DNA from 4 places in the Rhodococcus opacus B4 genome. Region 1 is predicted to be linked to each of the others. Evidence: riboswitches for the same ligand, from Rfam matches in the RefSeq annotation. Region 1 holds a riboswitch; each other region holds the start of a gene.

Region 1 (2,195 bases):
CTGCGATGCCATGCCGTCATACTAGCGCGTCTCGCGAAAAGCGGGTCTCGGGCACCGGATTCCACTGGCCGCTTTCCTTGGCGTAGGCCCAGTTCCGCCGTCCCGCCACCAGGGTGCGCACGGCATCGACCAGCCGGTCCACGTCCTCGGAGCAGCTTCCGAGACCGACGCTCACCCGCACGGCACCGTCGGGCCTGCCGAGGCGACCCAGCAGCGGGTGGGCGCAGAAACGTCCGTCGCGGACTCCGATCCCGTGTTCGGCGGACAGGTAGGCGGCGATCTCCCCGGGCTCGAAACCGTCGATCGTGAACGTCACGATCCCCACCGTGTCGGGGGCGTCCGACCACAGCCGCAGGAACTCCAGGCCGTTGACCGAGCCGAGGCCGTCGAGCAACCGGCCGGTGAGTGCCGCCTCGTGTTCGGCCACCGTGCCGAAGTCCAGTTCGGACAGCGCATCGCACGCGGCGGCGAGGGCCGCGGCGCCGAGCACGTTGGGGGTTCCCGCCTCGTGCCGGGCGGGGGCGGGCGCCCAGTGCGTGGATTCGACGGTCACGTTCCGGACCGCGCCGCCGCCCGCGAGGTAGGGCTCGGCGGCGTCGAGCCAGTCCCGGCGGCCCACGAGCACCCCGGCGCCGAACGGGGCGTACAGCTTGTGCCCGGAGAAGGCGAGGTAGTCGACACCCCACTCCTCGACGTCGATGCGGCGGTGCGGTGCGAGCTGAGCAGCGTCGACGAGAATCCGTGCGCCGCAACGATGCGCCACCTCGGCGAGGGTCGCGATCGGCAGCACCTCACCGGTCACGTTGGACGCACCCGTCACCGCGAGCAGGGCGGTGGGCTTGGAGCACAATTCGGCGACCAGCAGCCGGACGGTCTCGGCCAGCGTGTCTGCCGCCCGGACGACGCGAGAGTCCTTCCACGGCAGCAGGTTCGCGTGGTGCTCGATGTCGAGGACGACGGTGCTACCGGGAACGCAGCCGGCGAGCAGATTCAGCGAGTCGGTCGTGTTGCGGGTGAATACCACCACTTGGTCGTCGCACGCTCCGACGAACCGGGCCACCGAGTCGCGGGCCTTCTCGTAGCACTCGGTCGACACCCGCGAGGCGTAGCCGGCGCCGCGGTGCACGCTGGAGTACGTCGGAAGCAGGGCCCCGATACGGTCCGTCACCTGCGCCAACGCCGGCGCACTGGCCGCGTAGTCGAAGTTCACGTAGGTGCACTCGCCGCCCTGAACGAGCGGAACCCGCAGGTCGGAGCCCGAAACCTGAGCCAGGGGGGCAACACACACGTCAGCGGTCAATACAGCAGTCATCACGACATCCCTCGTAGTCAGGGACTCGTCGCAGGGTCGGTGCCCTCTCGGAGTCCGCGCTTGCCGGGTCCGGTATGAACCTCAGCCTGGTCGTCACCCGGAGCACCCCGCCGCGGTGGAGGGTTGCCGACCAGCTAGCCGGGGCTTGACGCTGGTACTCGTGACCTGTTTCGAAGATTGCAGGATCGGGGCGCGGTTGTCAACTCGAATCCCGGGAGGGTCCCGGGATCGGGCCGCACACTCGCGTCAGTTGGGGGTGACCCCGAGCAGCGGGGCGAGCTGATTCGCAATCGGGTTGAGGTCCAGTCTGTTCGGGTCCTTCTTGGGTTTCGAGTCCCACGGCTGAACGGTGGCGGGGTCGCCGAACACGATCCGGTCGGCACTGCGGACGCCGGTGAGGCTGCCCTGTGGTGCTTCGCAGGACGCGGCGGTGTTCTGAGGGAAGTCCTGCTGAGTGTCGTCGAAGTTCGGGTCATTCCGCTTCATCTCGGCGAGGATCGTCTGGGTGCCCTCGTACCCGACGGTGCACGACGGCGGATTGTTCGTCTCGGCTATCAGGCCCAGGTGCACGGTTCCGTCGTCGGGCGCGATCGTCGACGATGCCTCCGCCACGCCCGGCAGGTACACGAACAGGGTTCGCAGAGCCGTGGCCTGCACGGAGATCGCCTTTGCCGTGGCGGAGAGGCCGGCGAGGTTCGTCGTGCCGCCGGGGCCGACGTCCGAGACCAATTGCCCCAGTTGCTCGCTCGCCGGGTTTCCGTTGTCGATCAGCCGCCGGACATCGGGGTCGCTGCTCCGCAGGCGGTCCGCGAGCGAGTCCAGATCTGCACTGAAATCCTCGATCGCCGAGGGCTGTTCGGACTGCGTGCCCAGCACCGTCCTG
Region 2 (2,195 bases), 2.6 Mb from region 1:
ACCTCGCCAGGCGGCTGTCCGGGCTGGACCTGCTGTCCGGTGGCCGTGCCGGCTGGAACGCGGTCACCACGGACAATGCCTGGACCGGTGAGAACTTCCGGCGCGGCGGCTTCCTCGATCACGCGGACAGGTACGAGCGGGCCGGGCAGTTCCTCGACACCGCCCGGGCGATCTGGGATGCGTGGGCCGACGGCGCGGTCGCGACGAGGACCGACGCGCCGTCGTGGGCAACCCCGGACGGGGTGCGGGAGGTGTCCCGGCGCACGTCGCAGTTCGACGTCACGATCACCCCCACGCTGCCGCGCAGCGGCCAGGGACACCCCGTCATCTTCCAGGCCGGTGACTCACCGGCGGGCCGGGACTTCGCGGCCGCGCACACCGACGTGATCTTCTCCCGGCACGGAACGCATTTCGACGCGGCGCTCGCCTTCGCCGAGGACATCAGGGCGAGAGTGCGTCGTGCGGGGCGCCCCGAGGACGACGTCAAGATTCTGCCGGGCACGCAGATCGTGCTCGCGGAGAACGCGTCCGAGGTGGAGGAGAAGGTGCGCTGGGTTCTCGAGGGCCAGTACACCGGGCAGACGGCGTTGTCTCTGGTCGGTCAGGTGTGGGGCCGCGATCTGTCCGATCGCGACCCGGACGGTCCACTGCCCGAATTCGATCCGGTGCCCGCGCCGATCTCCGTCACCCGCGGGGCGGCGCGTGACGGAAAGGATCCGCTCGCCATCGCCAGGGAATGGCGGGCACTGGCGGAGGCGCAGAACCTGTCGCTGCGTCAGGTGGCGATCGCGACCACCCAGCGCTCCGGTTTCGCGGGCACCCCCGGGCAGGTCGCCGACGAACTCACCCGGTGGGTTCGCAGTGGGGCGACGGACGGATTCAACATCTCGCCGTATCTGGTGCCCACCGGACTCGACGAGATCGTCGACCTGCTGGTGCCCGAATTGCAGGAGCGAGGTTCGTACCGAACGGAATACGAAGGCTCCACACTGCGTGAGCACCTCGGGCTCCGGCCCGCCCTGTCGCGGCGGGAGGTCGAGTCCCGGCAGGCGGTCGGGTAGCGGGGTCCGTGTGGCGCCGCGACCGGCGATCTCTTACACTCGGTAACGACCATCCAGAGCGACCGAGAGACCTGGCTCGTTGACGTCGCAGCAACCCCCCGCCCTGCGGGTGCGGGTGCTACCGCCGGGATCGATGGAGGAACGATGTTGACCGAAGGTTTCGTGAGCGCCTGGGGGCGCCTGCACGTCGATCTCTGCCGGCTGTCCACCTCGATCTGTCACAGCTGACCTGACACCCCGATCTCTCGGGGTTCCGGCTCTTCACACCGCATCCGCGTCGGATCCGGTGTCCTTCACCTTCCTGTGCGCGTGAGCGCTGCCGATACGACGGGCAGCGCGCACGGCACTTCTTCGAGATCACGGAGTTCTCGGTGCCATCAGTGCTTTTGTCCTCGCCCCACCGCGGTGCCCGCATCGCAGCAGGTATCGGCGCCGCCGCCGTGCTGGCCACGGCGCTCACCGCCTGCGGTGGCGGTTCCAGCAGTTCCTCCGCGGATGCGGGCCCCGCACAGCCGGGCGGCACACTCCGCTACGGCCTCTCCCAGGCACCCACGTGCGCCGACCCCGCGCAGTCGGGCACGAATCAGACGATCTACGTGGCTCGTCAGGTGGTGGACTCGCTCACCGACCAAGACCCGGAGACGGGCGAACTGAAGCCGTGGCTCGCCGAGAGCTGGGACACCGACGCCGACGCATCCTCCTTCACGTTCCACCTGAAGGAAGGGGTGACGTTCAGTGACGGAACACCTTTCACTGCGGAATCGGTGAAGAAGAACCTCGACGCCATCGTGAACACCCTCACCGGAGCCAAGGCCGCACTGGGTGCCAGCTACCTCACCGGATACAAGGGCACCACCGTGATCGACCCGCAGACCGCGCAGGTCGACTTCGCCGCACCCAACGCGCAGTTCCTCCAGGCGTCGTCCACCCCGCAGCTCGGCATCCTGTCCGACAGTTCCGTCGCGAAGTCCGCCGAAGAGCGGTGCGCCGGCAACATCTCGGGCACCGGGCCGTTCACGTACGCCGACTACCAGCAGGACAAGTCGGTGACCCTCGCCAAGCGCGCCGGATACGACTGGGGTTCGGACGTGTTCGGCCACGACGGCGAGGCCTACCTCGACACCATCGAGTTCA
Region 3 (2,195 bases), 2.3 Mb from region 1:
GGAGCCCGGCATATCCGACGGACACGATCTCCGGCCGCGCCTCCAGGTACTGGGCGACGGCGGTCGCGTTCGACACGTGCCGCTCCATCCGCAGGCTCAGCGTCTCGAGGCCCTGCGCGATGAGGAACGCGTTGAACGGGGAGATCGCGGAACCGAGGTCGCGCAGCAATTGCACGCGCGCCTTGAGGGCGTACGCGGGCGGTCCGAGTTCGGAGTAGACGACGCCGTGGTAGCTCGGGTCCGGGGTGGTGAAGCTGCTGTGGCGGCCCTGGGTCCAGTCGAACGTGCCGCCGTCGACGATGACGCCGGCGATGGCCGTGCCGTGGCCGCCGAGGTACTTGGTGGCCGAGTGCACCACGATGTCCGCGCCGTGCTCGAGTGGGCGGATCAGGTAGGGGGTGGCCACGGTGTTGTCGACGATCAGGGGGATTCCGTGCTGGTGCGCGATCCCGGAGATTCCGGGCAGGTCGAGCACGTCGTTGCGGGGATTGGAGATGGTCTCGCCGTAGAACGCCCTCGTGTTGTCCCGGATCGCGTTCTTCCATTGCTCGAGGTCGTCGGGGTCTTCGACGAACGACACCTCGATGCCGAGCTTGGGCAGCGTGTAGTGGAAGAGGTTGTAGGTGCCGCCGTACAGGCGCGGGCTGGAGACGATGTGGTCGCCCGCCTCGGCGAGGTTCAGGATCGCGAACGTCTCAGCGGCCTGCCCGGACGCCAGGAGCAGGGCGGCGACGCCGCCTTCGAGGGCGGCGATGCGCTGCTCGACCGCGTCCTGGGTGGGGTTCATGATGCGGGTGTAGATGTTGCCGGGCTCGGCCAGACCGAACAGCGCGGCAGCGTGATCGGTGCTGTCGAACGTGTACGAGGTGGTCTGGTAGATCGGCAGCGCCCGCGCCTTGGTGGTCGCGTCGGACGTCTGCCCGGCGTGGATCTGCTTGGTCTCGAACGACCAGTTCTCGGTCATGTGCTGTCTACTCCAGTGGTCTGACGAGGGCGCGGACGAGGAGCTGGTTCGTTCGCGCACAGGGCTTGTCTGGGGTCTATCTACGACAACAACAACACATCATGAACCTCCGATGTCGGACCCGCGCTTGTCACCCGACTGTTTGTATGAATCAGGGAACCAGGTCATCACCCGGGGCACCCCACCGCGGTGGAGGGTTGCCGGCCAGCTAGCCGGGGCTCGTTGCTGGCACTCATGACCTGTGGTGAATCTTAGCGGCTGGGGTGGAACGACCGGAAACGGCACCGATCAGGCCTGCTAGCAGGGAAAAATTACCCGCCGGTAGGGGTGGGATCTCGCACCCACATGTTGCGCGCGCCACGCATAGCAGTACGCTTGTCTTGTTAAAGTGCGGTCTCCCCAGCGGCCGCATCGACCGTCTACGTTTGATAAGCGAACCGTTCGCGGACCCACTCACGAAGTGCGCCCGCAACCGTGTAACCAGGGAATCTTCCTAGGAGGACGCGAAGCACCCATGTCCAAGATCAAGGTTGAGGGCACCGTCGTCGAACTCGACGGCGACGAGATGACACGCATCATCTGGCAGTTCATCAAAGACAAGCTGATCCATCCCTACCTGGATGTGAACCTGGAGTACTACGACCTCGGTATCGAGTACCGGGACGAGACGGACGACCAGGTCACCGTCGACGCGGCCAACGCCATCAAGAAGCACGGCGTCGGCGTCAAGTGCGCGACCATCACCCCGGACGAGGCGCGCGTCGAGGAGTTCGGCCTCAAGAAGATGTGGCGGTCGCCCAACGGCACCATCCGCAACATCCTCGGTGGCACGATCTTCCGCGCGCCGATCATCATCTCCAACGTTCCGCGACTGGTTCCGGGCTGGACGAAGCCGATCATCATCGGCCGTCACGCCTTCGGCGACCAGTACCGCGCCACCGACTTCAAGGTCCCCGGCCCGGGCAAGGTGATGATCACCTACACGCCCGAGGACGGCAGCGAGCCGATAGAGCACGAGCTGGTGAACTTCCCCGACGGCGGCGGCGTCGTCCAGGGTCAGTACAACTTCACCAAGTCCATCGAGGACTTCGCGCGCGCCTCGCTCAACTACGGCCTGCAGCAGAACTACCCGGTGTACCTGTCGACGAAGAACACGATCCTCAAGGCGTACGACGGTGCGTTCAAAGACATCTTCCAGCACGTCTACGAGACCGAGTTCAAGCCGGAGTTC
Region 4 (2,195 bases), 2.6 Mb from region 1:
TCGATCTGCCCGTGGTCGACCGAGATGATGCCGGAGCGGATGATCTCCGCGGAGTACGCGGCCTGGTGCAGGGCCAGACCGATGACGGCGGCGGTGAAGCCGCTGATGACGCCGTTGACCTCGAACGTGAAGAAGGCGGGTCCGAACGGAATACCCAGCGAGAGAGTCTGATACAGGTACGTGATGTTGAACCAGAACAGGAGTTGCACGATCAGCGGGATCGACCGGAACGCCCAGATGTACACCCAGGCGATCACCTGCAGCACCGGGTTGTGCGACAGACGGCTGACCGCCAGCACCACCCCGAGCGCGAATCCGAGGACGGTCCCCCACAGGGTAAGCTTCACCGTCATCCACAGGGCCTGCAGCACCGAGCCGGCGGTGAAGTACTTGGCGAACGTCGCCCAGTCCCACCCCGGGTTGGTGGCGAGGCCGTGGACGAACTGGGCGAGCAGCACCAGTACGGCGGCGCTGACCACCCACCGCCACGGGTGCCACCGTCGCGCGACCTCCAGCGCGGCGTCGCCGGGCCGGTCGCGGTCGCCGGAGGGTGCGGAATCGAGGGGCGCGGCCGAACGCGCCCGGACGGGGGCGCTCACGCTCGCTCACCACTGGGAACAGACATCACCGATGCGGCCTTTCACCTGGAAACGGGACGGGTAGGGGGCGCGTCTTCCGCGGGAGGCGGGCGCGCGTCACGCGCTCACCTGGCGTTTTACCCGGTGAGCGTGCTGTGGGACCTCGTCAACAGTGGCAGGAGGTGGTCCGGCACAGGTCGATGTGCCGTCTGCGCCACGCAGGGCGCGCGAGGTAGTTCATGTGCTGCCTTCCATCGATCCCGGCGGTAGCACCCGCACCCGAAAGATTCGGAAGGGTTGCTGCGACGTCAACGAGCCAGGTCTCTCGGTCGCTCTGGATGGTTGAAGCGAACACTAGCCGCATTCCCGGACGCCGTCAACACGGGGTATTCCCCTGCACCACAGGGGAAATGGCGTCATATAGGCGCAAGAATCACGGTGCGCAGAAGTACTGACACGTGGCCGAGGATGCGGTTGGGTGGGACGCGCAGTCGCGTATCGCCAGCGCGGCGCGACCCGGCCGCCGGGCCGTCCGAGGCCCTTGTAACGTCGCCTCGGTGACACCACTCGAAGTCATCGCGATCCTGGTAGCCGGCGTCGGCGCGGGCGCGATCAACGCCATCGTCGGCAGCGGCACGCTCATCACCTTTCCCACCCTGGTGGCATTCGGGTTCCCTCCGGTGACCGCCACGATGTCGAACGCGATCGGCCTGGTCGCCGGTGGCGTGTCCGGCACGTGGGGGTACCGGCGGGAACTGGCCGGGCAGGGACCGCGGCTGCGGTGGCAGATCCCGGCATCGCTGTGCGGCGCGATTCTCGGCTCGTGGCTCCTGCTGCACCTCCCCGAAACGGTGTTCGAACTCGTCGTCCCGGTGCTGCTGATCCTCGCCCTCATCCTGGTGGTGCTGCAGCCGAAGATCCAGGCGTGGGCCAAGCAGCGCGGCAGCCACGAGGCGGGCCTGAGCCCGACGCGCCTCGGCCTGCTGACCGTCGGCACGTTCGCCGTCGGCGTGTACGGCGGATACTTCACCGCGGCGCAGGGCATTCTGCTGATGGGCGTGATGGGCGCGATCCTGCCGGAGAGCCTGCAGCGGATGAACGGCGCGAAGAATCTGCTGTCGCTCATCGTCAACGTCGTCGCGGCGACCGCGTACACACTCGTGGCCTTCGACCGGATCAGCTGGGCGGCCGCCGGCCTCATCGCGGTGGGATCATTGATCGGAGGCGTCCTGGGCGCCCGATACGGCCGCCGCCTGTCCCCCACCGCGCTGCGGGGAACCATCGTCGTCGTCGGTCTCATCGGCCTGTTCCGGCTGCTCGCATAGTCGCGCATGCACCCTCCCGCTCCCCCATACTGAGTCGGTGAGCAACGAAGTAGAGCACCCGGGCTGGACCTATCTCATGGACATGGACGGCGTTCTCGTCCACGAAGAGCACCTGGTCCCCGGCGCCGACCTGTTCCTGGCCGAACTCCGGGAGTCCGGTACCCCGTTCATCGTCCTGACCAACAATTCCATCAGGACTCCGCGCGATCTCCGCGCCCGGCTGCTCCGCACCGGCCTGGACATTCCGGAGGAATCGATCTGGACGTCCGCCCTGGCGACCGCGACGTTCCTC

Evidence for each region. A riboswitch is a leader RNA that binds a small molecule or an ion and turns the genes downstream of it on or off. The one in region 1 is predicted to bind S-adenosylmethionine.
Region 2: linked by a shared signal. The riboswitch ahead of ROP_RS45215 (putative leader peptide) and the one ahead of ROP_RS21315 (aminotransferase class V-fold PLP-dependent enzyme) in region 1 are both predicted to bind S-adenosylmethionine.
Region 3: linked by a shared signal. The riboswitch ahead of ROP_RS31265 (bifunctional o-acetylhomoserine/o-acetylserine sulfhydrylase) and the one ahead of ROP_RS21315 (aminotransferase class V-fold PLP-dependent enzyme) in region 1 are both predicted to bind S-adenosylmethionine.
Region 4: linked by a shared signal. The riboswitch ahead of ROP_RS45220 (putative leader peptide) and the one ahead of ROP_RS21315 (aminotransferase class V-fold PLP-dependent enzyme) in region 1 are both predicted to bind S-adenosylmethionine.

What each region holds. Positions count from the first base shown of each region.
Region 1 is NC_012522.1:4,637,455-4,639,649, reverse strand. It holds gene ROP_RS21315 (aminotransferase class V-fold PLP-dependent enzyme) at 17-1,312, opposite strand; SAM riboswitch class IV at 1,364-1,478, opposite strand; gene ROP_RS21310 (MCE family protein) at 1,559-2,195, opposite strand, start outside.
Region 2 is NC_012522.1:2,076,441-2,078,635, reverse strand. It holds gene ROP_RS09640 (NtaA/DmoA family FMN-dependent monooxygenase) at 1-1,061, shown strand, start outside; SAM riboswitch class I at 1,108-1,201, shown strand; gene ROP_RS45215 (putative leader peptide) at 1,206-1,289, shown strand; gene ROP_RS09635 (ABC transporter substrate-binding protein) at 1,442-2,195, shown strand, end outside.
Region 3 is NC_012522.1:6,900,599-6,902,793, forward strand. It holds gene ROP_RS31265 (bifunctional o-acetylhomoserine/o-acetylserine sulfhydrylase) at 1-964, opposite strand, end outside; SAM riboswitch class IV at 1,083-1,204, opposite strand; gene ROP_RS31270 (NADP-dependent isocitrate dehydrogenase) at 1,479-2,195, shown strand, end outside.
Region 4 is NC_012522.1:2,083,844-2,086,038, forward strand. It holds gene ROP_RS09670 (amino acid ABC transporter permease) at 1-599, opposite strand, end outside; gene ROP_RS45220 (putative leader peptide) at 745-819, opposite strand; SAM riboswitch class I at 827-923, opposite strand; gene ROP_RS09675 (sulfite exporter TauE/SafE family protein) at 1,136-1,903, shown strand; gene ROP_RS09680 (HAD-IIA family hydrolase) at 1,980-2,195, shown strand, end outside.